3 regions of the Brevibacillus sp. AY1 genome follow, and region 1 is predicted to be linked to each of the others. Evidence: riboswitches for the same ligand, from Rfam matches in the RefSeq annotation. Region 1 holds a riboswitch; each other region holds the start of a gene.
The links. Region 1 has a riboswitch for cyclic di-AMP ahead of JZI27_RS05020 (C40 family peptidase). Riboswitches for the same ligand answer to the same signal wherever they lie in the genome.

Region 1 (3,273 bases):
TCTGCAAGGAACGTCAGCAATTGAAACTCCTTTGTAGAGAGCTCAATTTTCTGTTCGCTCACGAAAACGGAGTACGTTTCTTTGTGAATCTCCAGTCCTTTGAATTTCAGGATCGTGATTGGGGACGAAGAAGCTTCTTTTTCCGGCTGTTCCTCGGTGTGCTTGCGAATCCGCTCGTAACGGCGCAGGTGAGCGCGAATGCGGGCAAGCAGCTCTTCTGTATCAAACGGCTTGGTGATGTAGTCGTCTGCGCCGATCTCGAAGCCGACTACCTTGTCTACAGCTTTGCCTTTTGCGCTCAAGAATAAAATAGGCAAATCCCACTCCCGGCGAATCTGGGAGCAAAGCTCGTAGCCGCTCATGTTCGGCATCATGATGTCGAGAAGGATCAGGTTTGGAATTTCTCCTCGCTTTAGCTGCATCAGGGCCTCGGCACCGTTCTCGGCAGAGGATACCTGAAAGCCCTCGTTTTCCAATATATCTTCCAGCAATTCTATGATTTCTTGATTATCATCCACAATAAGAATATGATCTTGCACAGGATATACCCCCAGTTACTTCTATATAATAGTGAGCATTTTTTTCAGTGGATACTCATGCCTATCATAACATGACTTGAAGCGTTTTCGAAAAAAATAAAGCATATTCTGACAAAGTCCAAAAAAATAGCGTCACATCTTGACACCTGGTACTAAATGGAGTCAGAAAAAGCCAGAGATCAAGATCCCTGGCTTACATGGTGTTGATGGATGTTTAGTTTTGCGGCAACGAAGCTGCTTGAACAGCCTTTTCTTTTTCCGGAGTTGCCGGTACTTCCTCTGCCTTTGCTTCCAGAACAGGTACGTTGACGCGCTTGGCACCTACGTAACGCTTGCTCCAGTAGTAAGGGTCGTTCAACTTGGTGTTGACGACGCCGCGGCCAGATTCAGAATGAACGAATTTTCCGTCTCCGATGTAGATGCCTACGTGAGAGATGCTGCGGCCGTTCGTGTTAAAAAAGACAAGATCGCCTGGTTGCAGATCCTTCTTATCAACAGCAGTACCAACCTTGTACTGGGCAGCAGAGCTCGCTGGCAATTCCACACCTAATTCCTTGAAGACATAGCCTGTGAAACCGGAGCAGTCAAATCCTTTTTTGGTCTTGCCGGAAGTTTTGTAAGGGACACCGTAGAGTTCACTGACAACATCTTGCAGCTTTGTTGTCTGCTCTTCCGCATGCGCAGCGCCGGCTCCCATCACAAGTAATCCAACAATCAGTAATGAAGCAAACAACTTGCGCAAAAGAACTGCTCCTCTCATGAGCCTACGAGGTTAGCTGAAGGGTTCGGTCGAAAGGACTCCCTAGACTGTCAAAGTGGACAGCCATTCACCCCAAATACATGGTTCCCCCGTTTCCGTCAAACGGAACTCGGCTATTTTCGATATTTTTTTACACGAGCACTCCTACGTATTCCATGCTCATCCGGAATCTCCTTTTATTATCCTGTTTGTTCACAATTTCGTCACAATTTATTGTCAGATGGTGTAACCAAATCCCTTCGACAGAACAGGGCCTGATTCGGTCTGGGTCTTTAGGGTTTGTCGATCGTGCTCGTCCGATTGAGGCAGGAATCAACATCCGTCCGAGGACGGAGGGAAAAACCAACCGCTCGCCCGTTATGGCAGGCAGGTGTCTGGGGCTAGAATAAAGGCATGAGGAAGACATCTGCATCAACAGATGTAGAGAGGAGGGAAACGCAAGATGGGAGAACGGTCTGGAAAGATTCTGCTCGGGCTGGTTCTACTGCTCATTGGTGGATTGGTTCTGTTAGATCAGATCGGCATCGACAGTGGTGATGTGATCGGACTGCTGATACCGGCAGTGATCATGATCTACGGAGCTCGAAAAATCATGGGAAGTTCAGGGTCTCGCTTCTGGGGCATACTGATTTTTCTGTTCGGGTTCCTGATGCTGATTGGAAAGCTGCATCTACTGTTTACCAGCCTTCTGGCGGTCGGGGTCATCTATCTGGGATACCGGCTGATTCGTTCCAAGGATGATGTTTCCAAGGAGGCACCACCTGAATGGGAACGGCAATGGGCGCGTCGAGTATTAAAAGAAGAAACGTTGGATCAATGGGAAAGCAGAGTGAACAAAACAAAACGGTCGTAACCAAAATCGCTTGCCCCTCTCTGCATGGGGAAAGGATATACGGCCAACACGGTTCATTCAAAAAAGCTAGTAGGGTTGAACGAAGTACTTTGGAAGACCATTCTGATGTGATATGATGAGGAGGAAAAGAGAATGAGTATTTTTAGACGATTGCGTGACCTGACTGTAGCTTCGGTGAATGATGCATTGGATTCTATGGAAGATCCAGTAGTCATGCTGAATCAATATATGCGAGATATGGAAGTGGAAATTGGCCAGGTTGAAGTGGCGGTAGCCCGTCAGGTGGCACTGGAAAAGAAATTCCGTCAGCAGTGGGAAGAAGCAAATGCCTTAGTAGAGAAAAGAGATCGTCAGGTGAAGCTGGCGCTCGCTGAGGGTGAGGATGAGCTTGCCCGTCGAGCTTTGGCGGACAAGAAGCAGTTTGAAGCACGCGCGTTGGAATACGAGCAGCTCTATCTGACCGCTTCTGAAGCGGCGACACAGATGAGAGAAAAACTGAACGAGCTGAAGGAAGAGTTCTACAAAATGCGTGCGAAAAGGTTCACGCTGATGGCACGTGCACAGGTAGCTCGTACGCAAAAACAGGTGAATCACGCAGTAGTTGGCATTGGTACACAGACTGCAGGGCGTGGATTTGCCCGCATGGAAGAAAAAGTGATCCGCATGGAAGCAGAAGCCCAAATGAGTGGGCAATGGCGCCAGCCAAGCTACGGACTGGAGAATGCACTGTCCGAGCTGGAAAAAGATGAGCTGGATGCGGAATTGGCGAGCATAAAGGCGGCAATGGTGGATAAGAAGGAAAAGACAGATAAGCCAGCACCAGCTGTTAAAGCTGATCAATCCTGATCTAAGAGACCGTTCCGCCGAACTAGATAAGAATAGATAGTGGCAATTAGGCAGCCTGTCTCATCAGGCTGCTTTTCCCCTAGGAGGTACGGATTCTTGGCAGACTTTTTGGCCTTTTTACGGCGTTTTATTGCTGAGCCTGGACAGGTCGGTAGCGTCATCCCCAGTTCTCGGTTTCTATGTGAGAACATGCTGAGTCAAATCAACTGGTCGACAACGGATGTCATTTTTGAATTGGGTCCAGGAACAGGCGCTTTTACGCAGACGATCTACCA
Region 2 (3,273 bases), on a different contig from region 1:
GCGTAAGTGCATTGGTCACAATCGGAGTTCCATACGTCTTATTCGCGAGACTAGGCTGCTCCTCGAGTATTTTTTTGCGCCAAGCTGCACGAAGCTCTGGCTTGCCTGCAGGAGGAGCATACTCATAGATGTCCTTGGGGTTATATGCGGACAATGTATCCTGAATGACTTTGAGATGCATCGGTTGACCGTCTTCCAGAGCGATCCCGATCGTTGCATTGTATTTTTTGGCTTTCGCCTTTGCTTCAGCTGATTGACTGAGGATTCCTTCTTTTGGGAAGTAAATGAGCTTCCCAACATGAGAAAGCATGTGGAATACATGCGGATTTTCACGCTGAATGGTTTGGTTCAGATGCGATGCCAGTGAATGCATGGTAGCCTCCCTCTTCATGTACGACAGTTGGTTTACCAATAAAGATAGCGTATCTACATGCATTTGTCATCTAGAAGGGGATGATTTCACCTTACTTTTTGCACAAAGTACTTTTCTCGATACATGTGTCTTGAACAGATCCGATTCCATCATTTAAAAAGGATGCGTACACAAAGTGCACACATACTAAAGCCGTAAGACGAGTAAAAACGGGGAGGTTGTACCGGATGAGTAAACAGTCAGACATCAATACCGAGTTGAAAGAAGTATCCGCTTACCCAACAAAACAAAAAATGAACCAAAAAGAGGTTGAGCTGTTGGAGCAGGGAAGCGACGGCTGTTGCTGCAGCACTTCGAATACAAGTGAGCAGGGGCAGCATCAACAAGGTTGATGAAACAGCGTTTATTTCTTCCGATACAATGGAAAAGCCGTGCTTCTTCTCACGAGAAGCACGGCTGCCTGTTTAATTATCCAATAAAGGATTGAACCCAGTATCCATTTACATAGCCAACACCAATTTTAGTGAAAGAACCATTCATAATATTTTGGCGATGACCTTCACTGTTCATCCATTGGGTCATGACTTCTTGTGGAGATTGTTGACCCATTGCAATGTTTTCTCCTGCTGTCATGTAGGAGATTCCGAATTGCTTCATCATGTCAAATGGAGAACCGTAGGTAGGGCTATTGTGATCGAAATAGTTGTTTTGTGCCATATCCGCTGCTTTTGCAGTCGCTACTTTCGAGAGAGCAGCATCGAATTGCAGTGGAGCAAGACCAGCTTTTGCACGCTCTTGGTTGACCAGATCGGCAACTTCTTTGGTAAATGCAGCAGCTTGATCATTTTGTTGTCCTTGTTGCGCAGGTGCAGCTACAGGCTGTTGAGCTTGATTATTTGCTGGCACTTGTGGTTGAACAGGTGCTTGCTGGACAGGCTGCTGTACGGGAGCTTTGGGTTGTGGTGCAGCGGGCTGCTGTTGTTGAAAACCAGCATATGGTTGATTGGATCCATACCATTGTGTCATCTGCGGGATCCATTGCTTGAAGTTGGATTGAAGCAGACAAGGTGCTTGGTTATTTGTTGGTGTTGGGGATTTTGCAGCTGCAGAAGCTGTATCTACAAAGCCAGTAAGGCTGATTCCGAATCCAAGTGCCAGTGCGATGGTAATAGTACCGAAGTTCTTCATTATTCACATCGTCTCCTTTTTTTTGCCTACGAGGTTAGTTGTCGGATTTGGGTTGAGGATACAACCCATCGCAAAAAGCGATTCACCCCAAGCGAATGAGCTTCGCAAGATCGTCCCCCGCACTTCCAGCCATCTGGAAGTCTCGGCTTGTTGTTTTGTTTGGCATGAACAACTTTAACAAAGATACGAGTGAAAATGATAGCTGTAATATTTGGAAGTTCACTGGAAGCAAGGCAACTTGGTTACTCTCATTAATCGTTTTGTTTTTCTCTCCAAGCTGTCAGTCCACCCAACAGGGCAACCGCTTGAAATCCTTTTTCACGGAGCAGTGCCGCAGCCTTTTGTGCTTTATTCCCCGATGTGCAAAGGGTAACAATCTGCTTGTCTTTCCATAGATGGGCTGTCTTGGGGTCCAGTGGCTCGTCAGATTCCTTCATCATCATATATGGGATATTGTGCGTCTCATACAGATCGGATTGGAGACTTCCTGATTGAAATTTTTCCACGTCACGAACATCCAGGAGTACGAGATTCATTTTGTTGTCCATCATTTCTTGTAAGGTTTGGCAATTCACAGTCTGTTTGTTCATCTATATCCCTCCTGTCCACCATTGTACCAAAACGTGATTCACCTAGTCGAAGAGAGGCAGATGTTGATTTTGTTGGACAGACATGGTAGAATAATCATGCTACTTGAAATCCGATACGTAATACCATGAAGGGATCTCTACAGTGGATTACGTTTTTGATATCTGATTCACACTGGCGCGGTCATCGGAGCCGCAAGGATGGAAGAGAGGTAGGGCTTTCGTTGTTTTTGGTTTCAAAAGTGTAACATGCAAGTTCGGTTTATTCTCACGGTAACCACATATTTTTGAAGTAGGTATGAATTCACATATCATGCAAGGATACTACTTTACAAGAAATGGTATTTTTACATGATATGTGAGCTTTATTTGCTTCGGTAAATATGACTAGCATATTCAAATTGACTTTTGGAGGTTTTCTTCATGCAAACGAACGGAACAGTAAAATGGTTTAATGCAGAAAAAGGTTTCGGATTCATTCAAGTAGAAGGCGGAGACGATGTATTCGTTCACTTCAGCGCAATCCAAGGTGATGGCTTCAAAACTTTGGACGAAGGCCAACGCGTTCAATTCAACATCGTTCAAGGCAACCGTGGTCCTCAAGCTGAGAACGTAGTAAAACTGTAAGTCTCCTACCGAAAAACTGTCCGTTCGCGGGCAGTTTTTTTTCATGAAAACAGAAAAAAGAATTATGGTCTAAACCATAATTCTTTTTTCTTGTTATGGTGTTTTTAGAAGATGCAGTTCTCGATCTCGACGGTAGTGAATTCACTGTTGAGGACAGAGTATCCATCCAGGATACCGCCGCCAACAGCTGTACGGCCATAAGTGTTGATCAGGACGTTTTCATCGTTGCCAGCTACGGTCAAGCGAACTTCATAGTGGTTGGAAGCGGGGATAGTGGCATTGAAGGCTGTGCGGGTATTACCCAGGAGGAATTGTGTAACGTCCAAAGCAGTGGATACAGGGTTTGTTTGGGTTACAGCTGTACCCCAGTTCAAAACTTGTACGCGGACTTCTACTTCATCCAGGTTGAGGTTGACAAGCTCGACATGGACGTTCAGTGCGACTGCTTGGTTGTTTTGGAGAATACCTGTCGTTCTTACCAAACTTCTTCTGCGTCTT
Region 3 (3,273 bases), on a different contig from region 1:
TTAATTTCATCTCTTTGGCTTCAATTTTCCGACCTAAAAATTCCGGTGTACGTCCAACCATTAACCCTGCAATAAAGACTGCTAATATTGCATACATGATGATATTGACGAACCCTACGCCTTCTCCACCAAAGATATTATTGAACATCATTAACACTAATGGCACAAATCCACCAAGAGGCGTTAAAGTATCATGCATGTTATTAACTGATCCTGTCGTTGCAGCAGTTGTAACAGTTGTGAATAGTGCACTTTGAGCAATTCCAAATCTTACTTCTTTCCCTTCCATGCTTCCTTCTTCTTGGGTGAGACCAATTTCAGATAATGCTGGGTTTCCATTTGATTCATTCACGTAAATCGTCGTAAGCAACGCTAAGAATATAACCCCCATCGTACCTGTCAGAATCCAACCTAGCTTTCGTTTTTTTGCAATATAAGCAAAAGCGAATACGATTGAAGTTGGGATAAACAGCATTGAAAGTATGTGTAAAATATTTGAAAACGGTGTTGGGTTTTCAAATGGATGAGCTGCGTTCACACCAAAGAATCCACCACCATTTGTACCTAAATGCTTAATCGATTCTAATGATGCAACTGGCCCACGAGCTATTTGTTGTTCTTCTCCTTCAAGTGTTGTAGCAGTTACTGTTCCATCTAGTGTTTGTGGAACTCCTTGACCAACTAATAAAAGTCCTACAACAAGTGATGCTGGGATGAGAATACGAGTCAGAGAACGAACTAAATCCACATAAAAGTTTCCCAAGCTCATTTGTCCAGTAACCCCTCGGATGAACGCCATACAAAAGGCAAGACCTGTTGCTGGTGTTGTCATCATTAAGTAGGTAATCACAGTCATTTGAGAAAAGTATGATAACCCAGTTTCACCACTATAATGTTGTAAGTTTGTATTTGTTAAGAAGCTTGCAACCGTATTAAAGGATAACAATTCTTCCATAGCACCTATATTATTTGGGTTGAACGGTAGGAAACCTTGTAACCTTACAATCAAGTAACATATGGCAAACATAACTAAGTTACTAATCAATAAAGCTTTTGCATACTGCTTCCAATTCATATTGATTGGATTGATGCCAGATAATTTATAGATGATTTTTTCTACCTGACCGAATACACGATCAAGCTTCGTTTCTTCTAGTGAAAAACTTAGCGCGATGTATTTACCCATTGGTATGGCAATAATTAGTGCAAGAATCAAAACCAATGCTATTTGTAAAAAATCCATTTCTTTTCCTCCATGTAAAATGAAATTTAATATCTTTCAGGATGAATAAGTGCATCAGTTAAATAAATAGCAATTCCAATCGAAAGGATTAGTAAAATGATCATTACTCTTCTCCTTTCTCTTCAATTACTTCGTTACAAAATTTAGCAAATCCAAAAAACAATCCAAATGATAAAATAATTAAGCCAATAGATATTAAATCCATATAAATCTCCCTTTCTTAAATGACATATTAGTAGTGTGGTTATTCTAAATCTGATTCTTGAAAATCACCTCCTTAAATTTAAACAACACGGTGCAACCAACGGTAAGAATCCTCACCAGGTTTAGTAATCATGACAATTTTTGCTCCTAGTATTTTATAAATTGGAATATATCTGCTGTTATGAGTGACAACAATAATCATTCTGGTTCTTATTTCAGAAAAGAATAAGGTTAATTCAAACCCTTCATTTAAAGAATCTGCGATGATATAAACTTCCTCATATTGCATGAATTGATCAATCAAATCTGCTAAGTTTACAATGTTTGTTTTTCTGTTTTGTATTTGTGTTAAAAAAGATTGGTTAAATGACTTAACTACCATTGAATCCTCATGCTCGATCAGTGAAACGATTGGCGTGTATAAGCTTTCACTACATACAATTAACTTTTTCTCCATTTTTATTTCCTCCTTAATAGATAGAACTGGCTCGCCGATAAAGATTGCTATTTCCTTGAATGCAAGTAAAACAAAAAAGACCAATGATTACTCTTTCTCCGTCATGTAACCGTACAAAAAACATCCAAATCACAATAGTGAAAATAAATTCACATATTTTGATGAATGAATGATTTGCAACAGCAAAACATTTGAATGGAGAAAAAGTATTCATTGGTCTACTTAGCGCCTAGCAAGCCTTAAAGCCCTCTCTGCGTTCTGTCTTCCACGAAACTTTTTCAATTATAGGCATAATAAAAAAGACCTACGTATCAATCAAGCTGCTTTTTTGCATGAACCCATACAAAAATAGCCCCTTGAAATAAGGTGGTCTTTGTGACCTCCTTCGCTTTAGCCGACGAAGTTAGCTGACGGGTAGGATGGCGAAAGAGTTTCTCATCCCTTCTACAATTGTAGAATTAACCCCAAAAGATTGGTTCCTCCGTTCCTGAGTTCTCAGGATTAAGCCGATATACAATTGGTTTATGTTTGAAATCTTAATTTAAACTTCAAATATTGTAAATAGTAATTAAGAACTATTTATAATAATTAAAATTTTATATTTCTCATTTTAAGTAGTTTATTTAACATTATTTCTCTTAAATACATAGTGCATAGAAATTTTTGATCAAACAGATACCCTTTACAACGATTTTTTCTAGTAGTATGATATATTCGATTTTAACCTCAAGCGCTTAATTCGATTTTGAAGCGGGGGAACCACTTTAACTATTGTACTTGGGGTGAATCCTTTTACAAGGTAGGGTGACTCTAACCACCCAAATCCGACAGCTAACCCCGTAAGCGTTGTTGGAGAGAGTAGGTGAATTTATTTTTCTAGTTATTATTTAAAACTTTATTAATTCATAGAAAATACCGCTGAATTCATATTTGAAGCGGGGGAACCACTTTAACTATTATACTTGGGGTGAATCCTTTCACAAGGTAGGGTGACTCTAATCATCCGAATCCGACAGCTAACCCCGTAAGCGTTGTTGGAGAAAGGCCATTTTCCATGTTTTTTGTAGAAAAATACTTGTTTAAAATGACCACTTTAACAGCTTCTTTTTGATGAATTTAGGCCCTATTAAAGGTAACTTTGGATTTAATATTGAGCATTTAAATCTTACATCTACAATGGAGGCTTTATGTTTAATTTAAAAAAGAATCTAGAAGCTGATATTAATTCAGCATTTATAAAGTTTCAACGTGATTTAATCGGAAAAGGACCTCAAGAAGCTAAAACATATATTATTAATGACATGTTAATCACGCGTTTTAAAGGAGTTCTTACAGTCGAAGAAAAACACCTTATCCGCAATAAAACTGG

Region 2: another riboswitch for cyclic di-AMP. It lies ahead of JZI27_RS15375 (CAP domain-containing protein); the one in region 1 lies ahead of JZI27_RS05020 (C40 family peptidase).
Region 3: another riboswitch for cyclic di-AMP. It lies ahead of JZI27_RS23205 (hypothetical protein); the one in region 1 lies ahead of JZI27_RS05020 (C40 family peptidase).

The regions. Positions count from the first base shown of each region.
Region 1 covers NZ_JAFLPN010000003.1:64,005-67,277, reverse strand. The annotation lists gene JZI27_RS05025 (response regulator transcription factor) at 1-539, opposite strand, end outside; gene JZI27_RS05020 (C40 family peptidase) at 754-1,281, opposite strand; cyclic di-AMP (ydaO/yuaA leader) riboswitch at 1,286-1,424, opposite strand; gene JZI27_RS05015 (LiaF transmembrane domain-containing protein) at 1,742-2,152, shown strand; gene JZI27_RS05010 (PspA/IM30 family protein) at 2,285-2,998, shown strand; gene JZI27_RS05005 (class I SAM-dependent methyltransferase) at 3,095-3,273, shown strand, end outside.
Region 2 covers NZ_JAFLPN010000019.1:16,148-19,420, reverse strand. The annotation lists gene JZI27_RS15385 (aminotransferase class I/II-fold pyridoxal phosphate-dependent enzyme) at 1-373, opposite strand, end outside; gene JZI27_RS15380 (hypothetical protein) at 601-765, shown strand; gene JZI27_RS15375 (CAP domain-containing protein) at 842-1,561, opposite strand; cyclic di-AMP (ydaO/yuaA leader) riboswitch at 1,570-1,719, opposite strand; gene JZI27_RS15370 (rhodanese-like domain-containing protein) at 1,813-2,151, opposite strand; gene JZI27_RS15365 (cold-shock protein) at 2,572-2,775, shown strand; gene JZI27_RS15360 (hypothetical protein) at 2,880-3,273, opposite strand, start outside.
Region 3 covers NZ_JAFLPN010000057.1:8,148-11,420, reverse strand. The annotation lists gene kdpA (potassium-transporting ATPase subunit KdpA) at 1-1,243, opposite strand, end outside; gene JZI27_RS25135 (potassium-transporting ATPase subunit F) at 1,270-1,347, opposite strand; gene JZI27_RS23205 (hypothetical protein) at 1,527-1,904, opposite strand; cyclic di-AMP (ydaO/yuaA leader) riboswitch at 2,282-2,422, opposite strand; cyclic di-AMP (ydaO/yuaA leader) riboswitch at 2,626-2,765, shown strand; cyclic di-AMP (ydaO/yuaA leader) riboswitch at 2,811-2,950, shown strand; gene JZI27_RS23200 (Na-translocating system protein MpsC family protein) at 3,092-3,273, shown strand, end outside.